DNA from 2 places in the Paenibacillus glucanolyticus genome. Region 1 is predicted to be linked to the other one. Evidence: predicted binding sites of a transcription regulator. Region 1 holds the regulator's gene; the other holds the start of a gene.
The links. The regulator Rex, encoded in region 1, represses fermentation and respiration genes when NADH is low (regulators of the CRP and FNR family bind a similar motif). The targets are predictions, from matches to a motif close to TTGTGAAATATTTCACAA.
Positions count from the first base shown of each region.

Region 2: a site for Rex is predicted at 2,369-2,386, ahead of adhE (bifunctional acetaldehyde-CoA/alcohol dehydrogenase). Genes of this name have one in related genera too.

Region 1 covers NZ_CP147845.1:4,224,263-4,231,746, reverse strand. The annotation lists gene dinG (ATP-dependent DNA helicase DinG) at 1-1,183, shown strand, start outside; gene WDY75_RS19765 (redox-sensing transcriptional repressor Rex) at 1,247-1,912, shown strand; gene WDY75_RS19760 (amidohydrolase) at 1,887-3,188, shown strand; gene WDY75_RS19755 (DUF5590 domain-containing protein) at 3,219-3,737, shown strand; gene WDY75_RS19750 (hypothetical protein) at 4,004-4,537, shown strand; gene WDY75_RS19745 (AAA family ATPase) at 4,530-6,032, shown strand; gene WDY75_RS19740 (3-hydroxyacyl-CoA dehydrogenase family protein) at 6,166-7,038, shown strand; gene WDY75_RS19735 (acetate/propionate family kinase) at 7,035-7,484, shown strand, end outside.
Region 2 covers NZ_CP147845.1:4,434,537-4,442,020, reverse strand. The annotation lists gene WDY75_RS20910 (winged helix-turn-helix transcriptional regulator) at 1-291, shown strand, start outside; gene WDY75_RS20905 (hypothetical protein) at 472-1,149, shown strand; gene WDY75_RS20900 (hypothetical protein) at 1,210-1,368, opposite strand; gene WDY75_RS20895 (Crp/Fnr family transcriptional regulator) at 1,458-2,183, opposite strand; gene adhE (bifunctional acetaldehyde-CoA/alcohol dehydrogenase) at 2,460-5,069, shown strand; gene pflB (formate C-acetyltransferase) at 5,380-7,484, shown strand, end outside.

The sequences.
Region 1 (7,484 bases):
CTCACTTCGGTTATCGCCTCTCAAGAAACCGAAGGATTGGCAATCGCTGGCGGAGCTGGAGCATCAGATTCATGTGACCCTGGGTGACGTTGTGCGCAAGGGTGACAAGCTGATTGCTGAAATGAAGGAAGATCTGGATGATTACAGTGCAGACAGCTTGCTTACGGATCTGTCCGGACTGTTTAAAGACCTGGCCGCTCACCGTGAGGACTTGCGCTCCTTCATGGCTCTTAATGATGAGGGTACGGTATACTGGATGGAGGCTAATGGCAATTTCCGCAGTAAATCGCTGCAGCTCTATGCAGTGCCTGTTGATGTAAGCACTCATTTAAAGGAATTGTTTTTTGATAAAAAACAAAGCGTCATTCTGACATCGGCTACCTTGTCGGTGGATAAATCGTTCCAGTTCATGATCGAGAATCTGGGTCTTCAGGAAGCGGCTGACGCCGGTAATCTGAACACGGTTCAGCTGCCGTCTCCGTTTAATTACAGAGAACAAGCGCTGCTTGTCGTTCCGCGTGATTTTCCGAGCGTGAAGGGATCGGTCGGGGATGCCCTCTTTGTGAACACACTTGTGCAGTCACTGGCCGAAACGGCGATCGCTACCCATGGAAGGATGCTCGTTCTGTTCACCTCTTACCGGATGCTGCGTCAGGTGCATGAGCCACTGAAGGAAGCATTGGCATTAAGCGACATTGCGGTGCTGGGGCAAGGAATGGACGGGACCAGTCGAACCAAGTTGATTCGACGCTTCCAGGAGAGCAGCGCATCGGTGCTCCTTGGCACCAGCTCCTTCTGGGAAGGGGTCGACATTCCGGGCGAGGCGTTGACCTGTCTTGCTATTGTACGGCTGCCTTTCCAGCCGCCGAATCATCCGCTGGTGGAAGCCAAGAGTGAACTGCTGCAGCAGCAGAAAAAGAACCCCTTCATGAAGCTTTCCGTTCCGCAAGCGGTTATTCGGTTCAAGCAAGGGTTTGGCCGCCTGGTCCGGACGGCACAGGATAAAGGGATCGTGATTGTATACGATACCCGGGTGATTGAATCCTATTACGGGAAATATTTCTTATATTCCTTGCCAGGACCTAAGATGGAGCATATGCCGACAGAGGGAATTGTTCCACGCATCTCGGAATGGCTTCAGGAAGAGGTCGAGGTTGGGGCAGATAACCAATCCGATGAATGATAGCTAAACGAAGAATGAAAATGCAAGAGATGTAGTTATTAACCTTTACTAGGGGGAGCATGCATGAAATCGGAAAAAATTTCGGAAGCCGTGGTCCGCAGATTACCTGTATATTTGCGCTATTTGAATGAGCTTCAGAAGCGGGAGGTCTCAACTGTTTCATCCCAGGAGCTGGGGCAGAAACTGGATCTGAATCCTGCTCAAATTCGTAAGGACCTGGCGTATTTCGGTGATTTTGGACGGAAAGGGATCGGATATGATGTTTCCTATTTGATTGAGAAGATTCGCCAGATTCTGAAGCTGGACCAGAAGATTAATGTAGCATTGGTTGGAGCCGGTAATCTTGGACATGCATTATCCAATTACAATGCATTCCTGAAGGATAATATGAAGATTGTGGCTATTTTCGATTCATATTCCCCCAAAGTTGGTATGAAAATCAACAACTTGACGGTTCAGCCGATGGAAGAGCTTGAGAAAACCGTACATGAATACGGCATTCGTATCGGGATTATTACCGTTCCGGATTTTGAGGCGCAAAACGTAGCTAATCAGCTTATTGCAGCAGGCATCGAAGCGATTCTGAATTTTGCGCCAACCATCCTGAAAGCTCCACCTCATATCCGTATTCATACGGCCGATTTTACAACCGATTTGCAGAGCTTGGCTTATTATTTGGACAACGGTAAGGAGGAAGCTTCACATGACGACAACGAAGTGGATGGTTAAGAACGGTACTTTTGCTGTGCTTGAGGATGGAAGATCCGTTCTTCGTGGATACATGGTTGTTGAGAATGACCGCATTACCTATCTTGGTGAGGAACAGCCGCCGGTAGAGGAAGGAACCGAGATTATCGACGGCACACATCTGTTGTTCCTGCCTGGTTTGGTAAATACCCATGGACATGCTGCCATGTCACTGCTCCGCGGTTATGGAGACGATTTGGCGCTGCAAGTATGGCTGCAGGAAAAAATGTGGCCGATGGAAGCCAAATTCACGGCCGATGATGTTTACTGGGGAGCCTCTCTTTCCGTGCTGGAGATGATCAAGGGCGGAACCACAACTTTTGTGGATATGTATGATCACATGGACCAGGTTGCTAAAGTGGTAGAGGATTCAGGAATGCGCGGTGTCCTGACCCGTGGCGTTATCGGATTATGTCCGCCTGAGGTTCAGCAGCAAAAACTGGATGAGGCGGTTGCATTTGCGAAGGACTGGCACGGCAAAGCCGATGGCAGAATCACAACGATGCTCTCGCCGCATGCACCGTATACGTGTCCACCGGATCTAATTGAAAAATTCGTCCAAGCATCCCATGATTTGAATCTGCCGCTGCATACACATATGTCGGAAACGGACACGGAAGTGGCCCAGAATGTGAATGACTACGGACTCCGTCCCGTTGCGCATCTGGAGAAGCTGGGCATGTTCTCTCGTCCTACACTTCTGGCGCACGCCGTCCATTTGACTGATGAAGAGATCGAGATTTTGGCTAAATATCAAGTCGCGGTCTCTCATAATCCAGGCAGTAATCTGAAGCTTGCCAGTGGTATAGCGCGCGTGCCTGCACTCCTGAAAGCCGGCGTTACCGTGTCCCTGGGTACCGACGGACCAGCGAGCAATAACAATCTGGATATGTTTGAAGAGATGCGTCTGGCTGCATTGATCCATAAAGGGGTAAGCGGTGATCCTACGGCCATTCCAGCAGCCGAAGCACTGCGGATGGGTACGGAGAATGGAGCCAAATCGGCTTTCATTGAAGATATAGGCACACTTGCCGTCGGCATGAAGGCGGATATGATCGCGTTGAATACAGATCAGGCGCACTTCCTTCCTCGAACCGATTATGTGTCCCATGCGATCTATTCAGCCAGTGCAAAGGATGTAGAGCATGTATGGGTTGACGGCAAGCAGGTAGTGAAAAATGGCGCCAGCCTTACCCTCGACGAGGAACGTATTCGCCGGGAAGCCCAGTCTGCATTTGAGCGTCTTACAACCCTCTAGGGAATAATCAAGGGGAGCGAGGAAGACGGATTGAAGAAAAAAACGAAGTGGATATTGCTAAGTGTATCCGGAGTGCTGCTCTTGCTGCTAGGTCTGCAGCTCTACTATTCGCATGTCATGAAGGACACTTGGAATGAAGAGAGAATGGCAATCAACGCTTCCAAACAGCATGGCGGTTTGGTTTCGACAGGAAAGACCTATAAATCGGTGTGGGGCGAGGACAACAATTACTGGGTTGTCAGCGGCAAGGATAAAGACAATCAGGACCGAATGGTCTGGGTGAAATTCACCGATGATAATGTACCGGTTGATGGTGCCGATGCGGTGCAGTCAGTCTTATTGAGTTCCGGAATGTCAGAAGCACAGATACTGGATCAGATTCACAATGATTTGCCAGGAGCAACCATTAAGAGATTGCTGCCGGGTATGTATGAAAATGAGTTTGTATGGCAGCTCCAGTACGAAAGCAATGGTCAGCGGGGCTATCGATTCTATCGTTTCCAAGATGGAAATCCGATCGGCAATGACATTATTCTTCCAAATCAATAGTAGAAAAGTAAAGAGAGACATCCCTATCAATTTCGGGATGCCTCTTTTTTTCACATCAATTGACAACGTTTACAATAAATAAAATGGAAAAACTGTTCTAAATATTTTCACAGATACGCATGAAAAAGTATATAAAATGTGATATACTCATATTTGTACAAATTAAGCATACAAACTACATGCATCGTATTATATCGTTATTACATGTCATTATATACAAAGAAAATGATAGACAAAAACTATATAAGATTTTAAGGAGGAACTTCATGAAACTACGCATTGTACCTATCGTGCTGACTGTCGTGATCTCAGCATCGGTCCTCTTTGGTGGATGGTTTCTGTATCGGCAGATGGCACAGCATAACCCGCTAGCAAATGTTGTTTCGCAGTATGATGGTGTGAAGAGTTCTCATATAGATATTAAACAGGATACGGTTACTTTGAAACTTGATCTGGCTCCGGAAACGAATTTGCAGGGGCTTGTGCAGCATATAAAGCAAGAAGGCAAATCTGTAATTGGGCAGCGTGAGCTGAAAATCCAGGTGGAGGAGCATTCCTCGGAAGCGCTGGACCAATGGTGGGAGCAGGCGATGTTATCCGTTGCAGAAGCGATGGACAACAAGCAGTACACCGATATCCAATCTTCGCTTGAGCAATTGGCTGGCGAGTCCACAAACTTAAAAGCGAAAGCAACCATTGATGACACCAATGTTTATGTCAGCTTGTCGGATGGGAAGTCTGGTAAATTTATTATCTTGCCGCGTCAACCGGGTAAAATGGGGGTTTGGAACCATGCCTAAACTGGCTAAAGAGATCATGCTGGGTTTTATCCCGGTTTTGTTGGTATTCCTCGTGTTTGTAGGCGTCAACGTTGTGCCTCTGTTTATTGCTGCGGCACTCGTGGGTACGCTGCTGTTTATTGCAAAGATGAAGGGCGGCATCGCGGTGGGGGCTGGTAATGAACGCAAGCGAAAGAAGAGCGGACCGGCCAAACTGACGTTCGAAGAAATCGGCGGGCAGGATAATGCCAAGCAAGAACTCCGCGAGGCTCTGGATTTTCTCATTCGTCATGAAGATATCAAGAAATTTGGCATTCGTCCGTTGAAGGGCATTCTTCTTACCGGGCCTCCGGGAACAGGGAAGACCCTGATGGCCAAAGCCGCTGCCCATTATACGGATTCTATCTTTGTTGCTGCATCCGGCAGTGAGTTTGTTGAAATGTATGTCGGGGTTGGTGCCGGTCGTGTCCGGGATCTGTTTAAGGATGCCAGAAGCCGCGCTGCAAAAGAAAACAAACAAAATGCGATCATTTTCATAGATGAGATTGATGTGATTGGCGGCAAGCGTGAAGGCGGCCAGCAGCGTGAATATGACCAGACACTGAATCAACTGTTAACTGAAATGGACGGCATTTATTCTCAGGATACTCCGCGTATACTGGTTATAGCTGCTACGAACCGCAAAGAAATGCTGGATAGTGCACTGCTGCGTCCAGGACGATTTGACCGCCATATTCAGGTGGATCTGCCCGATAAGAAGGGGCGTACACATATCTTGAATCTCCATGCGGGTAACAAGCCGCTGCATGAGGATGTCGACTTGGACAAAATCGCGGAGGAAGCCTATGGCTTTTCCGGCGCACAGCTGGAGAGTGTCATGAATGAAGCTGCAATCTATACGATGCGTGAGAATGAGCAGTTTATCCATCAGCGCCATTTATCCATGGCGATTGACAAAGTGATGATGGGTGAACGCTCGGACCGAGAATCGAATTTCGAAGAGAAGAAGCGCGTTGCCATCCATGAATTGGGACATGCTATTATGGCAGAGCTTGTGCGTCCCGGCAGTGTCAAGCAAGTAGCATTGAGTCCGCGTGGTAAAGCACTTGGTTATGTTAGGCATAATCCGCAACAGGAACAATACCTGTATACCAAGGCGTTCCTGGAAGAGCAGATTATGATAGCGCTTGGCGGTGCCGCCGCCGAGGAGATTTATTACGGGGGCCGAAGCACGGGCTCCAGCAATGACTTTGAGCAATCGCTTAACATCGTAGAGACGATGATGAAGTCAGGACTGACGGCGCTCGGCATCATCAATATGAATATGGTAACTACGGAAGAGTTAATGAAAGAGAATAATATGATTCTGGAAGAGTTAATGAACCGAACGAAAAGCCTCTTGGAACAGAATCGGCCAATATTCGACAATTCTCTTGACATCCTGTTGAAGGAAGAAATCCTCTCGGGAGAACAATTTCGTTGTCAATTTCGTGAAAACGCGCTTTTACCAGCATAAATTGTTATGCTGGTTATTTTTTTTTACTTTTTTGTCGTGCTAAGATATTATTATACTTTGTGCTCTAAACTGTATTTTTCGACAAATGGGGTACAATAAAGTATAGAGATAAGGAAAGGGTGGAGTAGAAACCATGTACTTCAAAAAAATCGGCGTTGTAGGCGGCGGGACTATGGGGCAGGGCATTGCGGAGATGCTGGCTGCAAAGGGTCTTGACGTACTGCTCGTAGAGAAAACTCCAGAGAAACTGGACTATTCATACCGAATGATTGAGACCAGTCTAGATAAACAGCTGGAGAAGTGGGGAATTACCCAAGCAGAGAAGAAACTGATACTGAACCGGATTCAAAAAGTAACTCATTTTGCCGAGCTTAGCACCTGCGATATGGTGATTGAGACCATTATAGAGGACTTGGAAGCGAAAAAAGAAGTGTTTACACAGCTGGATCAAGTATGTCCCAGCCATGTGATATTAGCAAGTAATACATCCACGCTTAGTTTGACGGAGCTCGCCAGCTCTACCAAATATCCTGAGCGTGTTATTGGCATGCACTTCATACATCCTGTTTCCAAGGTAGATCTGGTTGAAATTATCCGCGGTCTGAAAACTTCCGATCATACGTTCACGGAAACGAAACGCTTTGTCGAGGAAGTGTCCGATAAAAAAGGCATCATGGTTTATGAATCCCCAGGCTTCGTTACAACACGCATGATCACGCTCCTCATCAATGAAGCGATGCATCTGCTTCAAGAAGGTGTGGCTTCGGCAGAAGATATCGACGATGCGATGAGAATCGGTTATAACTTCCAGCACGGGCCGCTGGAGATGGCAGACCGCTTTGGTCTCGATTCCATTCTTGCGGCGCTGGAGCGGATGTTCCGCGAGTATGGCGAGCTGAAATACCGTCCATCGATTGTCTTGAAGAAAATGGTTCGCGCAGGACAACTGGGCGTCAAAACCGGAGAAGGCTTTTTCAAGTACGACAAGGATGGTGACCGGGTATGAATATTCTCGTAATCAACGCAGGCAGCTCTTCACTGAAGTATCAATTGTACAACATGACAGATGAATCCGTACTGGCCAAAGGGCTCGTTGAGCGGATCGGTATGGATTCCTCCATTTTGACCCATAAGCCGACCGGAAAACAGGACGTAACCGAGGTTAGCGAAATTCTGGAGCATACAACGGCCATCCGCAAGGTGCTTGGCATGCTGACTAATGAAGAACATGGTGTTATTGACTCCATCGAGAACATTCAGGCTGTCGGTCACCGCGTGGTCCATGGCGGTGAATCTTTCAAAGCGTCCGCGCTTGTAGATAGCGATGCAAAAGCCGAGATTCGCCGTTTGTTTGACTTGGCTCCGCTTCATAATCCGGCGTCCATGATGGGAATTAAGGCTGCAGAAACGAATATGCCGGGCGTGCCGCAGGTGGTTGTATTTGATACGGCA
Region 2 (7,484 bases), 210 kb from region 1:
CGTTTTGAATCTGCGTTTTCTTTTCTGGGCAAACGGTGGAACGGTTTGATTATTCAGACATTGATGAGCGGGCCTAAGCGCTTTAAGGATATTTCCAATTTGATTCCGTCCATGAGTGACAAAATGCTCTCGGAGCGGATGAAGGATTTGGAGTGCGAAGGCATATTGATTCGTCATGTCTATCCGGAAACGCCGGTACGTATCGAATATGAACTAACTGAAAAAGGGAATGCACTTCGTCCGGTAATGGAACAAGTGGCTTCCTGGGCAGAGCAATGGGTCGAAAGATGAGTCATCTTAAGATCCCCGTTGACGATTAAACCCTGGCATGAGACAACTCATTTCAGGGTTTTTTTTCAAAATTTGAAGTATGATTTTTTTACAATGAAGCAAGATATGTGGACATGCACCAATCCGATGCACCTGCTATATGATGTATATAACCCAGCGGTAAATCAAGGAGGCGAGCCCATGATCAAGCGAACGTATATCTCCCATTTTCATTATGGACAAGAGGATATCTCAGAACTTGAAAACGCTTCAATGCAAGTCCTTCATATTTTTGAGAAGACCAAGCGGATGCTGAGTCAGTATTTGCCCGAGCCGCTGTGGTTGGCTTTATCCGGAACAAGCCCAGAATCGGCGGATGCCGCCAGCCGGAATTGCAGCGATGTGAACGACATGTTTCAGAAATGGGTGAAGGGTCCCCGTGGATGGAAATTCATCGGTTATGAAACGGATAAATCAAAAACAACCGGCGGGCAGGATAAGGGGCGTCTGGGCAGATTTCTGCAGATGATAATCTGGTCCCATTATGAGAAGATTGCAATGCTCCATCCATTTCTCGGCAGTGAGCCGTTTTTTGACGGGGAGGAGCTGGATGTGATTGCTGCTTATTTTGTGCCGACGTACATCAGTGCCGAACCCTTGTTGCAGCAAGGGAAGACGTTCAAGGCTATTCAAGGTGGCGTCATTTTGTATCAGGAACATATTCAGGCACCGGCTGTCATTATGCAATCGGGCAGTGACTGGCTGGAGGGAAACTGGATGACGGGTGTGGATCTGGATGCGAAGGGGTTTGCCGGGATCCGGCCTTATCTGAAAGTGCCAAGCGGAGAACGAGCCTATATGGAGGCTCAGATCATATAACATAGATAAACACACCCTCTAGAGGAAGGTGTGTTTATGACGTGCAGTCTTTCCAATCGTTTACCGGTGTTCCACCAGGTCAATCGCACCAAGCACAAGATGAGCCAGTCCGAAGCCGAGAATACCGGTTGCGGCAAGTTTATACTTGCTGCTAAGCAGAGCGGCACCCGAAGCAGAAACCACAGTTCCAAGAACAGCAGGAATCAAACCTTCACGCATGCTGAGCACTCCCTTTAATTTTGGTTTGGAAAGACAAGGTTTATTGTGGTCAAAAGGCTGTATATTATGCACAGCGAGACGCAGTGACATTAAATCCGGCAAATTTCGAGCGGACACATCTCGCAATGGCATATTTCCTGCAGCATCGGCAGATCCTTGATGACAATCATACCCCCGGCATATTCAATGGCGTCTTTTTTACGGAGATCACTCAGCATCCGGTTCACGCTTTCGCGAGTTGCCCCAATCATGTTCGAGAGATCGGTGTGGGTAATCTTCTTATTAATGAGAATGGTATCATCTGCCTGATGCTGACCGTACGTATTGCTCAGACGAATCAGCGTCGAGGTTAATGCACCCGGCTTGCCGTACATCATAAGATCACGGAATTTGGTCTGGGTGATCCGGTGGTGAATGCCCATCCACTTCATAAAATCAATGGCAAAATCACAATGCTGACAGATCAGCATCTCCAAATCCTTATGCTCGATAACCCCGACCACACTATCCTCAAGCACCTCTGCCGAGAAGCTGTGATTGGTGCTGAAGAATGGATCGGCCTGACCGACCATATCCCCTGGATGATACATATATAGAATAAGCTCTTTGCCTTCATCAGTCGATTTAGTTAACTTAATTCTTCCTTGTTTCACGAAGTACAACTTGTCGGCGAAGTCACCTTCCCAGAACAAATGGGAGCCTTCAGGGAGTACTCTTTCCTTCATGGTGACCAGCAGACGGTTGCGGTTTTGTTCCGAGAAGCACTGGGTGTTCCCTAGGTTTTCGATTTCCATTACATTGTCTACAGTTTTCATGTTGGTATCCCCTAACATCCTAAAATTTGATCTGTTTAATCTTTAAATACATTATAACGTGAAAACATTCACTTGTGGGGCGGAACAAGAGGGAAATGATGGCGAATTTTCAAACTTTGTGATCTCTTTCACTTGAAATAGGGCGAAGACAGGTATAAATCACACAGAAAAGATAAATTTTAATATTGTGAAATATTTCACATGATTTTAGAAATGGCTGTGATACGATCAAACCGTAGAAGAGAAAGAATCATGAACCATGGGAGGATGAGAGATATGGCTGTGAGCAAAGGAACGAGCGAAGTAAAGGGACAGACAGCAGGGGAGTACATTCAAGGTCTGATTGACAAAGCGAACCGGGCGAAAGAAAAGTTTATGGAATTGAATCAGGAGCAAATTGACGGGATTGTGCAGGCGATGGCCATCGCAGGCCTTGATAAGCATATGCAGCTGGCAAAAATGGCTGTAGAAGAAACTGGCCGCGGTGTATATGAGGATAAAATTATCAAAAACTTGTTTGCCACAGAGTACATCCACAACAGCATCAAGTATGACAAAACGGTGGGTGTCATTGAGGATAACGCTTTTGACAGCTTTCAGAAAATTGCGGAGCCGATCGGGATCATCATGGGGATTACCCCGGTAACCAATCCCACCTCCACAACAATTTTTAAGGCACTGATCTCCATCAAAACAAGAAACCCGATCATTTTCGGATTCCATCCATCCGCACAGGCATGCAGCAGGGAAGCTGCCCTGATATTGCGGGATGCTGCTGTTGCTCAAGGTGCTCCGGCCGATTGCATTCAGTGGATCGAGGCTCCTTCCATGGATAAAACCAATACACTGATGAACCATCCTGATGTTGCCTGCATTCTGGCTACCGGCGGATCCGCGATGGTAAAGGCAGCCTACAGCTGCGGTAAACCTGCGCTTGGTGTAGGACCCGGCAATGTGCCTTGCTTCATTGAAAAGAGTGCAGATCTGGATCAGGCGGTAAATGACCTGATTCTGTCCAAGACCTTTGATAACGGCATGATATGTGCTTCTGAACAGGCAGTCATTATAGAGGAGCCTATCTATACGGCAGTGAAGAAAAAAATGATGGCCAGCGGCTGTTATTTCGTAAACAGGGAGGAACTGGCGAAGCTGACTGCACACGCGATGATATCGGAGAAATGTGCGGTTAACCCGTCAATCGTCGGACTGCCGGCATTCAGGATTGCCGAGGCCTGCGGCTTTGAAGTGCCGGAGAGCACCAAAATTCTGGTCGCCGAGCTGGAGGGAGTAGGTCCTGCATATCCACTGTCTGCCGAGAAGCTCAGTCCGGTTCTGGCCTGCTATAAAGTGAAAAATGCAGAGGAAGGAATTACGCGCGCGGAAGAAATGGTAGCATTTGGCGGCATGGGCCACTCGTCGGTCATCCACTCGCACAATGAGGAAATCATCATGAAATTCTCGGACCGGATGAAGACCTGCCGTATTCTGGTGAACCAGCCATCCTCGCAAGGCGGGATTGGTGACATCTACAACACGAACCTGCCATCGTTGACGCTGGGCTGCGGTTCGTATGGCCGTAACTCTACCTCGTCGAACGTAACAGCCGTCAACCTCATCAACGTGAAAAGGGTGAACCGCAGAACCGTGAATATGCAGTGGTTTAAAGTGCCGGATAAAATCTATTTTGAAAAAGGATCCACGCAGTATCTTGCCAAAATGCCCGATATTACCCGGGTTGCTATCGTAACCGATCCGATGATGGTGAAGCTTGGCTACGTAGAGCGGGTAGAGCACTATCTGCGTCAGCGCAGAGTGCCGGTTCCTATCGAGGTGTTCTCGGAGGTTGAGCCGGATCCTTCCACAACGACGGTAGAACGCGGATCGGAGATGCTGAAGCGATTCCAGCCGGACTGCATCATTGCCCTCGGCGGCGGTTCGCCGATGGATGCAGCAAAAGCGATGTGGCTGTTCTATGAATACCCGGATACGGACTTCAATAATCTGAAGCAAAAATTTATGGATATCCGCAAACGGGTCTATAAATATCCGAAGCTTGGACAGAAGGCAAAATTCGTTGCCATTCCAACCACCTCGGGAACGGGCTCGGAAGTGACCTCGTTTGCGGTCATTACGGATAAAGTGCTGGGGAATACCAAGTACCCGCTGGCTGACTATGAGCTGACCCCGGATGTTGCGATTATCGATCCGGAATTTGTATACACCCTGCCAAAAACAGCGGTAGCGGATACCGGGATGGACGTTTTGACACATGCCATCGAGGCGTATGTATCGGTCATGGCTAACGATTTCACGGATGGTTTGGCAATCAAGGCCATACAGCTGGTGTTCCAGTATCTTGAGCAGTCGGCGCTTACCGGCGACAAGCTGGCCAGAGAGAAAATGCATAATGCTTCGACGCTTGCCGGCATGGCCTTCGCGAATGCATTCCTTGGCATCAATCATAGCCTTGCGCATAAATGGGGCGGCCAGTATCACACAGCTCACGGGCGAACCAATGCAATCCTGCTGCCGCACGTCATCCGCTACAACGCCAAGAAGCCAACCAAATTTGCCGCTTGGCCTAAATACACCCACTTTGTAGCCGATGAGAGATATGCAGAAATTGCAAGGATTCTGGGCTTGCCTGCAAGAACGACGGAAGAGGGCGTCAACAGTTTGATCGGTGCAATCCGAGAGCTGAACAAGAAGCTGGGCATCGAAGAGTCGTTCCAGCAGCTGGGAATCGATCCTCAAGATTTTGAGAAACGTGTTGAGCATTTGGCGGACCGGGCCTTTGAAGACCAGTGCACTACGAGCAATCCAAAGCTGCCGCTTGTCACAGAGCTTGCGGAAGTATACCGCAACACGTTCTACGGCCGCTTTTAGATCCAAGAAATACGAGAGACGGGTTGTGGACTGCGGACTGCATAACAGAAGCGGGCGGGTAAAACAGAGTGATAAAAATCACGGGAAAAGATAAGTTTGTGATTTTTATCACAGATGCTGAGAATGAACAGGATTACAATAAAAGTGTAGAAGAAAGCTGAATCTCAGGTCTTTGATATAGAAGTTTGAAGGTACACGGCGGGGTCGAGGCAGCATTGATCGTGAAAATAATCACATTAAGATCTGAGATGGATCAATGTGTGACTCCGCCTGTGCAGCAAGCTGCAGCATAATCTAGGAGGGATTCAATATGTCGGTGATTGAAAAAGAAGTGGGCTGGAAAGGTTTTAAATCAGGTAAATGGAACAAGCGGATTGACGTTAATGATTTTATTGCAGAGAACATAACACCTTATTATGGCTCTGATGATTTTTTGGCAGGACCAACGGACAACACGAAGGCACTCTGGGATATCGTATCGGATTTAACCAAAAAAGAACGGGATAATGGCGGGGTGCTGGATGTTGATGTGAATACGCCTTCCACGATTGTGTCCCATCAACCTGGCTATTTGGATAAGGAGAAGGAACAGATCGTCGGCGTACAGACGGATGAGCCGTTCAAGCGTTCGATACAACCGTTCGGCGGAATCCGAATGATGATTGATGCTTGCAACGCATATGGTTTTGAAATGCCGCAAGCGGTAGTGGACATCTTCTCAGGCATACGCAAAACACATAATCAGGGCGTGTTTGATGCCTATACCTCGGAGATGAGGGCAGCTCGTAAGGCAGGGATTATTACAGGTCTTCCCGATGCTTATGGCCGTGGTCGTATTATTGGCGATTATCGCAGAATCTCCTTGTATGGTGTAGATGTCTTGATCCAGGATAAATTGCGAGAGCTGGGCGAGCTTGAGGTTGATGCGATGGATGAGCCGGTGATCCGATTGCGGGAAGAATTGTCCGAGCAAATCCATGCACTCAAGGAATTGAAGGAAATGGCGGGCATGCACGGCTTTGACATTTCGAAGCCTGCGAATACGGCGAAGGAAGCATTCCAATGGCTGTATTTCGGTTATTTAGCTGCTATCAAGGAACAGAATGGCGCAGCCATGTCGCTTGGCCGGGTATCTACTTTCCTCGATATCTACATCCAGCGTGATCTGGCTGAAGGCAAGCTGACGGAAGAGACTGCACAGGAGCTGGTTGACCATTTTGTCATGAAACTGCGGATCGTGAAGTTCCTGCGTACACCGGATTACAATGAACTGTTCAGCGGTGATCCAACATGGGTCACAGAATCGATTGGCGGTATGTCGTTAAATGGGGAAACAAGAGTAACCAAGAACAGCTTCCGTTTCCTGCATACGTTGTATAATTTGGGCCCTGCCCCGGAACCGAACTTGACGGTATTATGGTCTGAGAAACTGCCCGAAGGCTTCAAGAAATACTGCTCGAAGGTATCGATCGAAACCAGCTCGATCCAATATGAGAACGATGATCTCATGCGTCCGATTTACGGAGACGATTACGGGATTGCTTGCTGCGTATCCGCTATGCGCATCGGGAAACAGATGCAGTTCTTCGGAGCCAGAGCCAATCTGGCCAAAGCGCTCCTGTATGCAATCAACGGCGGGAAGGATGAGAAATCCGGCGCCCAGGTTGGTCCGGAATACCCTGCTATTACGGCAGAGGTTCTGAGTTATGACGAGGTCATGAAGCGATTCAAGCCGATGATGGAATGGCTTGCAAAGCTGTATATGAACACACTGAACGTGATCCACTATATGCATGATAAATACAGCTACGAACGGATTGAAATGGCGCTTCATGATCGGGATATTCTGCGGACGATGGCATGCGGTATAGCGGGCCTGTCCGTAGCGGCGGATTCGCTGAGTGCAATCAAGCATGCACAGGTGAAGCCAGTACGCAATGAGCAAGGGATTGCAGTTGATTTTGAAATAGAAGGCGACTTTCCGTGCTACGGTAACAACGACGATCGGGTTGACGACATCGCCGTAGAACTCGTTGAAGCCTTCATGAGCATGATTCGCAAACACAAGGCATACCGCGATGCGATGCCGACCCAATCGGTGCTGACCATTACGTCCAATGTCGTATACGGCAAGAAAACGGGAACCACACCGGACGGCCGCAAGGCGGGCGAGCCGTTTGCGCCGGGTGCGAACCCTATGCACGGACGCGATAAGAAGGGTGCCCTCGCTTCATTGACTTCCGTGGCCAAGCTGCCTTATGAGGACAGCCTCGACGGGATATCGAATACATTCTCGATTGTACCGAAAGCCCTCGGGAAGGAAAGCGAGATTCGCGTGAACAATCTGGTTGCGATGCTGGATGGATATTTTGGAAGCAAGGCTCATCATCTGAACGTGAACGTGTTTGACCGGGA